DNA from 4 places in the Streptomyces sp. NPDC008125 genome. Region 4 is predicted to be linked to each of the others. Evidence: riboswitches for the same ligand, from Rfam matches in the RefSeq annotation. Region 4 holds a riboswitch; each other region holds the start of a gene.
What was found. Region 4 has a riboswitch for thiamine pyrophosphate ahead of thiO (glycine oxidase ThiO). Riboswitches for the same ligand answer to the same signal wherever they lie in the genome.
Positions count from the first base shown of each region.

Region 1: another riboswitch for thiamine pyrophosphate. It lies ahead of thiC (phosphomethylpyrimidine synthase ThiC); the one in region 4 lies ahead of thiO (glycine oxidase ThiO).
Region 2: another riboswitch for thiamine pyrophosphate. It lies ahead of ACFZAX_RS17145 (thiamine ABC transporter substrate-binding protein); the one in region 4 lies ahead of thiO (glycine oxidase ThiO).
Region 3: another riboswitch for thiamine pyrophosphate. It lies ahead of ACFZAX_RS32195 (cytosine permease); the one in region 4 lies ahead of thiO (glycine oxidase ThiO).

Region 1 is NZ_JBIBHR010000014.1:204,756-208,438, forward strand. Features, by position in the region: gene thiC (phosphomethylpyrimidine synthase ThiC) at 23-1,819, opposite strand; TPP riboswitch at 1,812-1,944, opposite strand; gene ACFZAX_RS24145 (YibE/F family protein) at 2,016-3,347, shown strand; gene ACFZAX_RS24150 (SsgA family sporulation/cell division regulator) at 3,396-3,683, opposite strand, start outside.
Region 2 is NZ_JBIBHR010000009.1:88,455-92,137, reverse strand. Features, by position in the region: gene ACFZAX_RS17155 (phosphatidate cytidylyltransferase) at 1-439, shown strand, start outside; gene rlmN (23S rRNA (adenine(2503)-C(2))-methyltransferase RlmN) at 598-1,704, shown strand; TPP riboswitch at 1,807-1,923, shown strand; gene ACFZAX_RS17145 (thiamine ABC transporter substrate-binding protein) at 2,005-3,099, shown strand; gene ACFZAX_RS17140 (ABC transporter permease subunit) at 3,195-3,683, shown strand, end outside.
Region 3 is NZ_JBIBHR010000027.1:38,035-41,717, forward strand. Features, by position in the region: gene ACFZAX_RS32195 (cytosine permease) at 368-1,783, opposite strand; TPP riboswitch at 1,775-1,868, opposite strand; gene ACFZAX_RS32200 (glycoside hydrolase family 76 protein) at 2,108-3,301, shown strand; gene ACFZAX_RS32205 (hypothetical protein) at 3,452-3,683, opposite strand, start outside.
Region 4 is NZ_JBIBHR010000010.1:137,936-141,618, reverse strand. Features, by position in the region: gene ACFZAX_RS18810 (thiazole synthase) at 1-93, opposite strand, end outside; gene thiS (sulfur carrier protein ThiS) at 96-317, opposite strand; gene thiO (glycine oxidase ThiO) at 314-1,558, opposite strand; TPP riboswitch at 1,556-1,667, opposite strand; gene ACFZAX_RS18795 (FAD-dependent oxidoreductase) at 1,832-3,007, shown strand; gene ACFZAX_RS18790 (Rv2175c family DNA-binding protein) at 3,143-3,508, shown strand; gene thiE (thiamine phosphate synthase) at 3,587-3,683, shown strand, end outside.

The sequences.
Region 1 (3,683 bases), on a different contig from region 4:
GTGAAGGCCGGCGCCGTCCGGCTCAGTCGGCCAGCGGCAGATAGACCCGCCCGCCGGACGCGGCGAACTCCTTCGACTTCGCCAGCATCCCCGCCTCGATCTCCTCCTCGGAGGCGGACGGAGCCAGGTCCGGCGCGAACTGTTCGGTGATGCTCCGGCTGATCTTCATCGAGCAGAACTTCGGCCCGCACATCGAGCAGAAGTGCGCCGTCTTGGCGGGTTCGGCGGGCAGCGTCTCGTCGTGGAACGCGCGGGCCGTGTCCGGGTCGAGCGCCAGGTTGAACTGGTCCTCCCAGCGGAACTCGAACCGGGCGTCCGACAGCGCGTCGTCCCACTCCTGCGCGCCCGGGTGGCCCTTGGCCAGGTCGGCGGCGTGGGCCGCGATCTTGTAGGTGATGACCCCGGTCTTCACGTCGTCCCGGTCGGGCAGCCCCAGGTGCTCCTTGGGTGTCACGTAGCAGAGCATCGCCGTGCCCCACCAGGCGATCATCGCCGCGCCGATCCCGGAGGTGATGTGGTCGTACGCCGGCGCGACATCGGTGGTCAGAGGGCCGAGGGTGTAGAACGGCGCCTCCTCGCAGATCTCCTGCTGGAGGTCGATGTTCTCCTTGATCTTGTGCATCGGGACGTGCCCCGGGCCCTCGATCATCGTCTGCACGCCGTACCGCTTGGCGATGGTGTTGAGCTCGCCGAGGGTACGCAGTTCGGCGAACTGCGCCTCGTCGTTGGCGTCGGCGATGGAACCGGGCCGCAGCCCGTCCCCGAGCGAGTACGTCACGTCGTACGTCGCCAGGAGCTCACAGAGCTCCTCGAAGTTCTCGTGGAGGAACGACTCCTTGTGGTGCGCGAGGCACCAGGCCGCCATGATCGAGCCGCCCCGGGAGACGATGCCGGTCTTGCGGCGCGCCGTCAGCGGGACGTAGGGCAGGCGCACGCCGGCGTGCACCGTCATGTAATCCACGCCCTGCTCGGCCTGCTCGACGACCGTGTCCTTGTAGATCTCCCAGGTCAGCTCCTCCGCCCGGCCGTCGACCTTCTCGAGTGCCTGGTAGAGCGGGACGGTACCGATGGGCACGGGGGAGTTCCGGAGCACCCACTCACGGGTGGTGTGGATGTTGCGGCCGGTGGACAGGTCCATGACCGTGTCGGCGCCCCACCGCGTCGCCCAGGCCATCTTGTCCACCTCCTCCTCGATGGAGGAGGTCACGGCCGAGTTGCCGATGTTGGCGTTGACCTTCACCAGGAACCGCTTGCCGATGATCATCGGCTCGATCTCCGGGTGGTTCACGTTGGCGGGCAGCACCGCCCGGCCGGCCGCGATCTCCTCACGTACGACCTCGGGGTCGACGTTCTCGCGAATCGCGACGTACTCCATCTCCGGGGTGATCTCCCCCCGCCGGGCGTACGCGAGCTGGGTGACGGGGCGGCCGTCGCGGCTGCGCCGTGGCGCGCGGGAGCCGCCGGGGAAGACCGCGTCGAGGTTGCGCAGCCCGCCGCGCGAGGCGGGCGAGCGGCCGTCGTCCTCCGGACGGACCGGGCGCCCCTCGTACTCCTCGGTGTCCCCCCGGTCCTCGATCCAGCCGCCGCGCACGGAGGCGAGACCCTGGCGGACGTCGGTGGTGACGGTGGGATCGGTGTACGGACCGGACGTGTCGTAGAGCGTCACGTCCCTGCCGTTGGTCAGGTGCACCTGACGGACCGGCACCCGGAGGCCGGGGCGCGAGCCCTCGACGTATCCCTTGTGCCAGCCGATGGACTTTCCCGCCCCGACGCTCTCGTTCGTCGTGGAGGCAGGCGTGCGTGCGTCCGATGTGGTCATGAGACCTACTCCCTACGCCGGCATTACCCGGTAACAGGTTCAGCGGTCGGCGCAGCGTGTCCCGTGAGGATTCACGAGGTCAGCGCCCTCTCAGCCCGGTGCTCCGAGCTCCCGCGTGTGCAAAGGTGCCACCACGCTAACGCCCGCCCGGCCGTGCTGACCAGGGGGCCTCCCGCGTTCTTGCGATGATCGCCCGGTGACCTCCTCCCAGGACCATCCCGAACCTCAGGACCACTCACACGGCCATACGCACAGCCATGGCCCCGCGGCACCCGTCTCGACCCATCTGCGCAAGGTCATCGCATGCGTGCTGATCCCCTTCGCCGTAGCGGTGGTCGTCGGCCTGGCGGTGCTCTGGCCCGGCGGCACTCCCGCGCACGAGCGCACCGGTGTGGGTTTCGACCGGCAGACCGAGCAGGGCGAGGTGGTGAAGGTGGAGCGGGTGAACTGCGCGGACGTCAACGCCGCCCAAGTACCCGCCACAGGGGGTGGGTCGACGGGCTCCGGGCCGGGTGCGGCGGCCGGGGAGACCGGCGACTGCAAGAAGGCCACCATCGAGGTGACCAGCGGCAAGGACAAGGGCCGCACCTTCGGCGAGATCGTCCAGCCGGAGGCGTCACGCCAGTTGAGCGAGGGCCAGGGGGTGGTGCTGGCGTACGCGCCGGACGCCCCGCACGACCTGCAGTACTCGGTCACCGACGTGGACCGGAAGCTGCCGATGGCCCTGCTGGCCGGCATCTTCGCCGTCGCCGTCGTGGTGGTGGGACGGCTGCGCGGGGTGATGGCGCTCGTGGCACTCGCCGTCTCCTTCGCCGTGCTGACCCTGTTCATCCTCCCGGCGATCCTGCAGGGGTCAAACCCGTTGCTGGTGGCGGTGGTCGGGGCGAGCGCGATCATGCTCATCGCGCTGTACACCTGCCACGGAGTGACGGCGCGAACCTCGGTGGCGGTGATCGGCACGCTGATCTCGCTGGTGCTGATCGGGCTGCTGGGCTCGGTCTTCATCGACTGGGCGGGGCTGACCGGCAACACCGACGACAACACCGGCCTGATCCACGGCCTCTATCCGGACATCGACATGAGCGGTCTGCTCCTGGCCGGTGTCATCATCGGTTCGCTCGGGGTCCTCGACGACGTGACGGTCACCCAGACGTCGGCCGTGTGGGAGCTGCACCAGGCGAACCCGACCATGGGGGCGCGCGGGCTCTACGGAGCGGGCATCAGGATCGGGCGCGACCACATCGCCTCGGTGGTCAACACCCTGGTGCTCGCGTACGCGGGCGCGGCGCTGCCCCTGCTGCTGCTGTTCTCCATCGCGCAGAGCAGTGTGGGCACGGTCGCCAACAGCGAGCTGGTAGCCGAGGAGATCGTCCGCACACTCGTCGGCTCGATCGGACTGGTCGCCTCGGTGCCCGTCACGACGGCGCTCGCCGCTCTGGTGGTGTCCGCGGACCGCACAGGGCTCGGCGCGGAAGCCGGAGCTCCTGCACCCGTACGGACCGGGAGGGGCCGCCGCCGCAGGAAGTGAGCGCGGAAGCGGGCTGGAGGGCCCAAAAGTCAGCGGGCTGACAGCCTGTCAGCCCGCGTTCTGCTCCTCGGCGAGGATCCTTCCGAGCGCCTCTTCGAGGTTGCCGTCGAAGTCACCCTGCGTGTGCTCCTGCCCCAGTGGCACCAGCTTGTCCGTCCGGTCGAGAAACGCCACGAGTGGCGCCGTGCCGGCCCGGAACAGCGCCCGGTCCGCCCCGACCTGCAGCCGGATGTGCACGTCACAGAGCCCCTCGGGTTCGGTGGGACCGATGTGCACATCACCGTCGCCGCTGGGACTGTTGAGGCCGTCGAGCAGCAGCTCACGGCCAAAAGCCCA
Region 2 (3,683 bases), on a different contig from region 4:
CGTCGCGCTGATGCTGGCCGCGGACGACGGAGCGTGGCGGGTGCTGACCTTCCTGATACTGACCGTGGTCAGCGACACCGGCGCGTACGCGGTCGGCTGGCGGTTCGGCAAGCACAAGCTCGCCCCGCGCATCAGCCCCGGAAAGACCCGCGAAGGCCTGTTCGGGGCCATCGCCTTCGCGATGGTGGGCGGCGCGCTGTGCGTGCAGTTCCTGATCGACGACGGCACCTGGTGGCAGGGTCTGCTGCTCGGACTGGCGGTCGCCGCCAGCGCCACCCTCGGCGACCTCGGCGAGTCCATGATCAAGCGCGATCTCGGCATCAAGGACATGGGCACGCTGTTGCCCGGTCACGGCGGGATCATGGACCGGCTGGACTCGCTCCTGCCGACCGCTCCGGTGGTCTGGCTGCTCCTGGTGCTGTTCGTCGGCAGCGGCTGAGGTTTCAGGCGATACGTTCCGGCTGCGGTCCACGGGCCGTGCCCCACCGGCCGGAACGCTTCCGCCCACCGTGCTCCACCTGCGTCCTTACGCGTCGAGGGCCCGCTGTCCACAGGACGGCGGGCCCTTCCCGTCGCGTCTGCGACACTGGAAGAACCATGCCTAAGCCCGGAGAACTCACTTTCGTCGCGCCCCGCGGAGCCAAGAAGCCCCCGCGCCACCTCGCCGACCTCACGCCCGCCGAGCGCAAGGAAGCAGTCGCCGCGACCGGCGAGAAGCCGTTCCGCGCGCAGCAGCTCTCGCAGCACTACTTCGCGCGGTACGCGCACGATCCGTCGGAGTGGACGAACATCCCCGCAGGATCGCGGGACAAGCTCGCGGAAGCGCTGTTCCCGGACCTCATGTCGGTGGTCCGCCACATCAGCTGCGACGACGACACCACCCGCAAAACGCTCTGGAAGCTGCACGACGGGACGCTGGTCGAGTCCGTCCTCATGCGCTACCCCGAGCGCGTGACGATGTGCATCTCGTCACAGGCCGGCTGCGGGATGAACTGCCCGTTCTGCGCGACCGGACAGGCCGGTCTCGACCGGAACCTCTCCACCGCCGAGATCGTGCACCAGATCGTGGACGGTATGCGGGCGCTGCGCGACGGCGAGGTGCCGGGCGGGCCCGCGCGCCTCTCCAACATCGTCTTCATGGGGATGGGGGAGCCGCTGGCCAACTACAACCGCGTCGTCGGCGCCATCCGCCGGCTGACCGACCCGGAGCCGGACGGCCTGGGCCTCTCCCAGCGCGGCATCACCGTCTCCACGGTGGGCCTGGTGCCCGCCATGCTGCGCTTCGCGGACGAGGGCTTCAAGTGCCGTCTCGCCGTCTCGCTGCACGCCCCGGACGACGAGCTCCGGGACACCCTCGTGCCCGTGAACACCCGCTGGAAGGTCCGCGAGGTGCTCGACGCCGCGTGGGAGTACGCCGAGAAGTCCGGCCGCCGGATCTCCATCGAGTACGCCCTGATCCGCGACATCAACGACCAGGCGTGGCGGGGCGACCGGCTCGGCCGGCTGCTCAAGGGCAAGCGGGTGCACGTCAACCTCATCCCGCTCAACCCGACGCCCGGCTCGAAGTGGACCGCCTCCCGCCCCGAGGACGAGAAGGCGTTCGTGGAGGCCATCGCCGCCCACGGAGTGCCCGTCACGGTGCGCGACACCCGTGGCCAGGAGATCGACGGGGCCTGCGGACAGCTGGCCGCCGCCGAGCGCTGAGCAAACCCCTTCGGGATGCCCCGGTCGGTCGGCCGCTGTCGGTCCGACCGGGGCAAAGCCCCCGCACAGGGTCCGTGTAGCCTGGCCCCCGCATTCAACTTCATATTCCGACAGGGGAGCGCCACAGCGCTGAGAGTGCGGCACCGGTGAACGGATGGCCGCAGACCCTCTGAACCTCGCCCGGGTCATTCCGGGTAGGAAGTTCGGTCATTACTCAAGCTGTTGCGCCCTGCCCGCTTCCGGAATCCGCCGGAGCGCGCGGGGCCGCGTCTCTTCCTGGTCACCTCCAGGAGGAACCACATGCACACCACGACGAAGTACGCGGCGACCGCGCTCGCCGCCGCACTCGGCGTCACCGCACTCGCCGGCTGCGGAAGCTCCGACGACGACACGTCCGGCTCGGGCGCCTCCAAGGGCTCCACGACCGTCACCCTGGTCAGTCACGACTCGTTCACCGCCTCGGACGACGTGCTCAAGGAGTTCACGAAGGAGACCGGCTACACGGTCAAGGTCCTCAAGAGCGGCGACGCAGGAGCGGCCCTCAACCAGGAGATCCTCACCAAGGGCTCCCCGCGCGGCGACGTCTTCTTCGGCGTCGACAACACGCTGCTCTCCCGCGCCCTCGACCAGGGCCTCTTCACCCCCTACAAGGCGAAGGGACTGGACGACGTCTCGGCCGACACCCAGCTCGACGCCAAGCACCGGGTCACGCCAGTCGACACCGGCGACATCTGCGTCAACTACGACAAGAAGTACTTCGCCGACAAGAAGCTGGACCCGCCGCAGTCCTTCGCGGACCTGCTGAAGCCCGCGTACAAGAACCTCCTGGTCACCGAGAACGCCGCCACCTCCTCGCCCGGCCTCGGCTTCCTGCTCGGCACCGTCGCCGACTCCGGCGAGAAGGGCTACCAGGACTACTGGAAGAAGCTGAAGGCCAACGGCGTCAAGGTCGTCGACGGCTGGGAGCAGGCGTACAACGAGGAGTTCTCGGGCTCCGCGGGCGGCAAGAAGGCGAACGCGGACCGCCCGCTCGTCGTCTCCTACGCCTCCAGCCCGCCGGCCGAGGTCTACTACGCCGACCCGCAGCCGGCCGAGGCCCCCACCGGCGTCGCCACCGCGACCTGCTTCCGCCAGATCGAGTTCGCCGGTCTGCTGGACGGGGCGAAGAACGAGGCCGGCGGCAAGGCACTGCTGGACTTCCTGATCAGCAGGACGTTCCAGGAGGACATGCCGCTCCAGATGTTCGTCGACCCCGTCCTCAAGGACGCGAAGCCGCCGGAGGTCTACACCAAGTTCGGCGCCACCGTGGACAAGCCGTTCACCGTGGCCCCCGAGGAGATCGCCGCCAACCGTGAGCAGTGGGTCCGGACCTGGACCTCGCTCGTCGTGAAGTGACGAAGCCCCCCGTGCCGAAGACAGCCGGACCCGCCGCGCGCCCCCGCACCACCACCACCGGCGGCGCGCGCTCCCTCGCGACGCGGCTCGGCCTGATGGCCGTGCCCGTCGCGTTCTTCGGGCTGTTCTTCGCGTACCCGGTCGCCGCGATCGTGGCCCGGGGGCTGAAGACCGAGGACGGCTGGCAGTTCGCGCGCTTCGGCGAGGTCCTCGGCCGGGCGGACCTCGGGGGCGTCCTCTGGTTCACCACCTGGCAGGCGTTCGCCTCCACCGCGCTGACCCTGCTGATCGCGCTCCCCGGCGCCTACGTCTTCGCCCGGCTCGAATTCCCCGGCAAACAGCTGCTGCGCGCGATCGTCACCGTGCCGTTCGTGCTGCCGACCGTCGTCGTCGGCACCGCCTTCCTCGCCCTGCTCGGACGCGGTGGGCTGCTCGACGAGCTGTGGGGGATACGCCTCGACACCACCGTCTGGGCGATCCTGCTGGCCCACGTCTTCTTCAACTACGCCGTGGTCGTACGGACCGTCGGCGGGCTCTGGTCGCAGCTCGACCCGCGCCAGGAGGAGGCCGCCCGGGTGCTCGGC
Region 3 (3,683 bases), on a different contig from region 4:
AGTGTGGGCGTCGCGCGATCTTCGCTCACCGAGGTGGCTCTGCCCCTCTCCTCCCCCGCGTCGATGGAGTGGCCGTCTCCACCGCATCCGGCGAGGGGCACCCACTTCGTTGAAGAGGGGGACGTCGCGGAGGCACGCTCCCGCGTCACTCCCCCGGCGGGAGGTCCGTGGAGGCCGCCGGGTCGCGCTGCGTCTCGAAGTCCTCGGTCCGCTCGCGGAGCGCGGCGACGGCGGGAGTCCGGGGCCACAAGGGCAGCAGGTCGGGGGACGGGGTGTACGCGGGCGCGGGCCCGCGCGCCGACGCGGGCGCATGTGGGCGCGCCCGTGCACGCGTCGATGCCGAGAATGCCGTCCCGGCAGAGGTGCGTCAGGAGCGGTGCCGCAGCCGCAGCGGGGCGTAGAGCGCCAGGGCCGCGAGGAACGCCACACCGTAGGCGAGGTCCGCTCCGTGCAGGGCCTCCGCCACCGGGCCCACGTACAGGCCGGTGCTCATGAACGGCACGGCCGCGGCGAAGGCGACCGCGAAGGCGGCGAGTGCCGGCCACCACGGCCGGTCGCGGGCGCTCTCGGCCGCGAGGTCGAACGGGGCGCCGCCGCGGTCCTTCTTCCTCACCACCCAGTCGACGGCCACGATCGCGACGAAGCCGGGGATCCAGTAGCCGACCAGGAGCAGCACGTTCTGGAAGCGTGCGGTGGTGTCGGCCGCGTGCATCCACAGCACGAGCGGGAATCCGAGCGCCGCGGCGAGCGCAGCGGCGACGGGGCGTGGCAGGCGCACCCCGATCGTCTGCAGCGCCAGGGAACCGCTGTAGTCGTTCATGGCGTTGCTGCACAGTGCGGCGAGTGCCACCGCGAGGAGCCCGAACGCCCCGAGCGCGCCCCCGCCCAGAAGGGTGTCGATCCCCCGTGCCGTCTGATCGGTGAAGACGGACGCGCCCCACAGGCCGAGCGTCTGGACCGCCACGAAGGAGAAGCTGACGCCCAGCAGGGTGAACCAGAACATGCGGGGCCGGGAGGTACCGGTCGGCAGATAGCGGCTGAAGTCGCTCGCGTACGGGGCCCACGACAGGGACAGGCTCAGCGCGATCGTGAACGTCAGGACGAAGGCCCCCGCCCGGTCGCCGCCGTGCGCGGAACCGGAGGCTGCGGGGTGGACACCGTCCAGCAGTTTGACGGCCAGCACGGCGAAGGCGGCGGCCAGGAGGAACGTCATGACGGTCTGGAGCCGGTGGATCGCCTCGTACCCCAGCACGCCGAGCCCGCCCTGGGCGGCCATCATGACCAGGACGCCCAGCCAGAACGGCCAGCCGCACAGCTGGGCCAGCGCGTCCCCGCCGAACAGGCCGATCAGAGCGTCCCAGGCGATCGAGGAGAGCCACTGCAAGGCCCCGGGCAGTACGACTGCACGGCCGAACGCCAGTCGCGCAAGAGGAAGTTGACCGATTCCGGTCCGGCTTCCCCAGGTGCCGAGGTAGGCGGTGGGCGCCGCCCCGACGAACGTGCCGAGGACGACCGCGACAAGCGCCGTGGTGAAGTCCAGGCCCAGCGCGACGCCGACGGTGCCGGTGAAGACACCGGTCACGGTCAGGTTGGGGGCGAACCAGACGGTGAACAGCCGGCCCGGTCCGCCGTACCGGCGCTCTTCGGGCACGGGGGCTATCCCGTGAGTCTCGATCCGCAGATCACCGGGGGCGGTGGGCATGCGGCCGCCGAAGGCGGTCCGCGAGTACGGAGCTTCCCGCTCCGGGTTCGCACGGTCGTTCTGCGCATACGGCAACGCCATGGAAGACATCCCTCCGCCAGTACTAGCTGGTTCAGGTTCGACGGGTGTGTTCTCAGCCCCGCGCGGGGCACCCCGTGTCCGGTTTCGGCGGCCAGGATAGCCGGACGGCGGCTCGGGGCAGGTCGGCGGGGGTGACCGGAGCGGCCCCGAGGCGCGATCCCGGCACGGGAGTCCGGGGGACGACGGGAGGCGTGGGACGGAACCGATCTCCGTCCGCCTGTTTCCGTCCTGGCCGTTGACGTCCCCGGACCCCGGTGACAACGTTGTCGAGCACTGTCGGACACCCCGCACCCTGCGTCGCCCCCCCGAACAGGAGAGTTCCGTATGCGCTGGTCCCCCTCACGCCGTCAGGTCCTCGGCGCCTCTCTGGCCGCCCTGACCGCCGTACCGGCGACCGCTGCCGCCGCGTCCGCGACACCGGTCCCGGCCGCTGTCCGATTCCCCTCCCGCTCCGCCTTCCTCTCCCGTGCGCGCGTCACCTACGGCGCTCTGGAGAAGTACTTCGACACGGCGGACGGCACCGGGCTCGTGCGCGAGCAGTACCCGGTCGCCGTCGACGACCGCCCGTACTCCTACGAATGGCCTCTGTCCCAGGTCCATGTCGCCGCCCTGGACCTGGCTTTGGTGGACCCTCGCCACGCCCCGGCTCTGGCCACCCGCGCCAGGGCGCAGGAGCTGTACTGGAATGCGGCGGGCGGCACCACCGGCCTCGCCGGCTACGACTCCTACCCGGTCGCGCCGCACGGCGACGGCGGGGACATGTTCTACGACGACAACGAGTGGGTGGGACTGGCCAAGTCCCAGCTGCATCTGCAGACCGGGGACCGCGCCGCGCTCCGCCGCGCGGAGGAGATCTTCGCGCTCGTCGAGTCGGGCTGGGACTCCGACGCCGAACACCCCGCCCCCGGCGGGGTGTTCTGGACCCAGGCCGACTGGAACCACTGCCGCAACACGGTCTCGAACATGCCCGGCGCCCAACTCGGCCTGCGCCTGCACCAGATCACCGGCACGTCCCGCTATCTCGCGTCGTCCAGGCGCTTCTACGACTGGACGAACACCCACCTGCGGACCCCGGAAGGCCTCTACTGGGACAACCTGGACCTCACCGGCTCGGTCGACCGGACCGTCTGGTCCTACAATCAGGGCGTCCCCGTCGGCGTCGGTGTCCTGCTGTACGAGGCGACCCGCGACCGCACGTACCTGGACCGGGCCACGCGTACGGCCGAGGCCGCGTACGAGCACTTCGTGACCGGGGGCAGGCTCTCGACCCAGCCCGTCTTCTTCAACTCGATCTTCTTCAAGAACCTGCTGCTGCTGGAGTCGGTGACGGGTGGATCCGTCTACCGGCGGGCGATGGCCGACTACGCGGATCACATCTGGTCCGAACGGCGGGACAGCTCCACCGGCTTGATGCGCTTCGACGACAGCGGGACCACCCAGGCCATCGAACAGGCCGCCGCGGTACAGATCTTCGCGGTACTCGCCTGGCCGCGCGGCGCCTGGCGGACGCTGTACTGAGCTTCGCCGCGTCCGGCGACCCGGACGCGGCGACACACCCGGACGCGGCGGCGAGCGTGCGGCCACCGGTCGTCCGTCCGACCCGGGAAGCCGCAGGAAGCGCGTGCGGGCCGCACCGGTTCGGCCCCGAGCGCGGCAGCGAAGGGGTACTCAGCCCTCCACCGGGTGACCGCCGTCGCCCTCGACCACGACACGGTCCTGGCCGACCGTCTCCGTGCGCTCCACCATGGTGACGTCGACCTCGCCGTCCCCCGTGGTGTCGAACTGATACAGATCCGCGGCCCCGTCCCCCGTGGTGTCCGTCATCCACACATCGGGCTTGCCGTCACCGTTCGTGTCCGCCGCCAGCACCACACGGTGCAGGTCGCCCTGTGTCTCCACG
Region 4 (3,683 bases):
CTCCAGCACGTCCAGGCTGGGGGCGCCGCCGGTGCCCATGATCAGCCGGGACGAGAACGTGCGCCCGCCCAGCCGGAAGAGGTCGTCGGCCATGGTCAGCCTCCCTGCACCGCGGTGAGGACCTCGATCCGGTCGCCCCCGCCGAGGGCGGTGGAGTCCCAGGCCGAGCGCGGCACCACGCTCTCGTTGACGGCGGCGGCGACCCCGGAGGGCGCCCGGGTGAGGGTCGCCACCAGGGCGCCCAGGGTGGTGCCGGCGCGGACCTCGCGCGGGTCACCGTTGACGGAGACGCTCACGGTGGCGGTCGGGTCGGTCATGCGTACTGCTCCTCGCGCGCGGGGACGACAGGGGTGGCGAAGCGGCCCGGCGCGAACGGGCGGGCCACCTCCGGCAGCGTGCCGGTGGTCAGCGCGTGCGCCATGGCGTCGCCGGTGACGGGGGTGAGCAGCACCCCGTTGCGGCCGTGGCCGGTGGCGACGAGCAGCCCCGGCAGCGCGGTCGGGCCGAGCACCGGTGCGTTGTCCGGGGTGGCGGGGCGCAGCCCGGCCAGGGTCTCGGTGAGCGGCAGCTCGGTGATGCCCGGCACCAGCTCGTGGGCGTCGCGCAGCAGCTCGTACACCCCTCCCGCCGTCACGGTGGTGTCCCAGCCCATCTCCTCGCTCGTCGCGCCGACGACCAGCTCGCCGTTCTCGCGCGGTACGAGGTACAGGTCCTGGCCCCGCACCACCGCGCGCACGGTCCGGCTGAGGAAGGGGGCGTACGCGCGCGGCACGGTCAGCCGCAGCACCTGGCCCTTCACCGGGCGCACCGGCGGGGCGACGCCCTCCGGCAGGCCGGGGAGCCGGCCGCTGAGGCTTCCGGCGGCCAGCACCACCTGGCCGGCCGAGACCGCCGTGCCGTCCGCGAGCAGCGCCCCGGACGCCCGGCCGCGCGCGGTCTCCAGGCGCTCGCAGGGGCTGCGGTGGAAGACCACCCCGGCCCGCTCGCAGGCCGTCAGCAGTGCGGCCGCCAGCCGGCGCGGGTCGACCTGATGGTCGCCGTCCACCCGAAGCCCGCCCCGGACGCCCGGCGCCAGCATCGGCTCAAGACGCCGGCACTCGCGCCCCGACAGCCATTGCGCATCCAGGCCGGACCGCTCCTGGAGGGCGTGCAGTTCGCGCAGGTGCGCCCGGTCGTCCGAGTCCAGTGCCACCGCGAGGGTGCCGCAGGCGCGGAAGCCGGTCTCCCGGCCGCTCACCGCCTCCAGCTCCGCCACGAACTCCGGGTAGCGGGCGGCGGAGGCGAGGTTGAGCCCGAGCAGCAGCTGCTCGCCGTAGTGGAGTTCGGTGACGGCGGCCAGCATCCCGGCCGCCACCCGGGCGGCCCCGCCGCCCGGTTCCGGATCGGCGACGGCCGTCCGCAGCCCCGCCTGCGCCGCCCGCCAGGCGGTCACCAGGCCGATGATGCCGCCCCCGACGACGAGCACGTCGTACGAGGGGCCCCGGCGGTCCGCGCCGCTCGTGCCCCCGCCCGCCGTGCCCCCGCCCGCGGCGGAAGACGGTTCCTGTGAAGCATGCATGGGTGTCCAGCCCCTCCCTTCGCCGGCATGACCCGGATCAGGTTCCTACGGTCGGAGGCCGCCAGCCTCCCTCTCAGCCCGGTGCGTCCGGGCTCCCGCGAGTGTCTTTCCGCAGCCACCCTAAACCCCGCCGTCCGCGCGGTACGAAGGAGCCGTCGAGGCGGCCCGCGCACCCCGATCACTGACGGGGCGTCAGGTGCTTAGGGTGGGTGCGTGAGCGAACAGAGCGGGCAGCGGGCGCCGGAGCACGGCGTCGTCATCGTCGGAGCGGGCATGGCGGGGGTGCAGACCGCCGTCGCGCTGCGGGACGAGGGGTACACCGCGCCCGTCACCCTGATCGGCGCGGAGCCGCACCAGCCCTACGACCGGCCGCCGCTCTCCAAGGCCGTGCTCCTCGGTACCGCCGAGCACTCCGCCTTCGGCATCGACTTCGAGGCGCTCGACGTCCGTCTGCGCCTCGGGCTCTCCGTCACCGGCCTGCGCCCCGCCGACCGGGAGGTGGACACCCCGGACGGCCCGGTGCCCTACGACGTCCTGGTCGTCGCCACCGGCGCCGAACCCGTGACGCTGCCCGGCGCCGCCGGGGTCCCCGGCACCCACCTGCTGCGCACCCTGGACGACGCGGCCCGGCTGCGGCCCGTTCTCGCCCAGCGCCACGACGTGGTGGTGGTCGGCGCGGGCTGGATCGGCGCCGAGTTCGCCACCGCCGCCCGCGCCGCCGGCTGCACGGTCACCGTCGTGGAGGCCGCCGGCCGGCCGCTCGCCGGAGCGCTGCCCGCAGAGGTCACCGCCCCCATGGCCGACTGGTACGCGCGCGGCGGCGCCACACTCCTCACCGGCGCCCGGGTCGACCGCGTCGAACCCGGCGCCGTGGTCCTCGCCGACGGCCGCAGGCTCCCGGCCGGCGCGGTGGTCGTCGGCATCGGCGCCCGCCCCGCCACCGGCTGGCTCACCGGCTCCGGCATCGCGCTCGGCCCCGACGGATCGGTCACCGCCGACGCCCGCCTGCGCACCTCGGCGCCCGGGGTGTACGCCGTCGGGGACTGCGCCTCGTACCCCTCCGCGCGCTACGGCGCACGCCTCCTCGTCCACCACTGGGACAACGCGCTCCAGGGGCCGCGCACGGTCGCGGCGGGCATCACGGGGGCCGGCGGACCCGGCGCCCCGGAGCCGTACGACCCGGTGCCGTACTTCTGGTCCGAGCAGTTCGGCCGGTTCGTCCAGTACGCCGGGCACCACGCCGACGCCGACACCCTGCTGTGGCGCGGCGACCCCTCCGACGAGGAGTGGACCGTGCTCTGGCTGCGCGACGGCGCGCTGGTCGCCCTGCTGGCGGTCGGCCGTCCGCGCGATCTCACCCAGGGCCGCAAGCTCGTCGCCTCCGGCCGGGCCGTCGACCCCGAGCGGGCCGCCGACCCCGCCGTACCCCTGAAGTCCGCCGTCCGCTGAGCTCCGGGGCGTCGCTCGCGCGCTCCCTCACGACCCCGTCCGACCCCCGTGCGACCTGCGCGGACGCCGTCCTGACGTGGTCCGTACGGTCGGCCCGGCTTCCGGCTGTCGGTCCCAGATGGCACGCTTGTCCTCGTGACCGAGATTGACGCAAAGATCGATGCTCTCGTCCCTGCCTGGCTCCACCTCCCCGACATCGCGGAACTTCTCGATGTCCAGGTGACGCGCGTGCGGCAGCTGGTGAAGGAAGGCCAGCTGATCGCGGTGCGCCGCGGTGAGAACCGGACGCTCCAGGTGCCTGCCGCCTTCATCGACGGCGACAAGGTGGTCAAGGGCCTCGCGGGGACCCTGACGCTCCTGAGGGACGACGGCTATTCCGACGAAGAGATGCTGGACTGGCTCTTCACCCCCGACCCGACCCTGCCGGGAACCCCCGCGCAGGCGCTGAGCGAGAATCGCGGGACGGAGGTGAAGCGCCGCGCCCAGGCGCTCGCCGTCTGACCGAGACGACCGCACACGTGGTCGCGGGCCGTGCACTCCACGGCCCGCGCCCGCGGTGACCCACGGGGGAACTCCTTCATGTCCACGCCGCGCCACCTGCTCGCCGACGCCCGTCTCTACCTGTGCACGGACGCCCGCAGGCGGCAGGGCGACCTCCCCGCGTTCCTCGACGCCG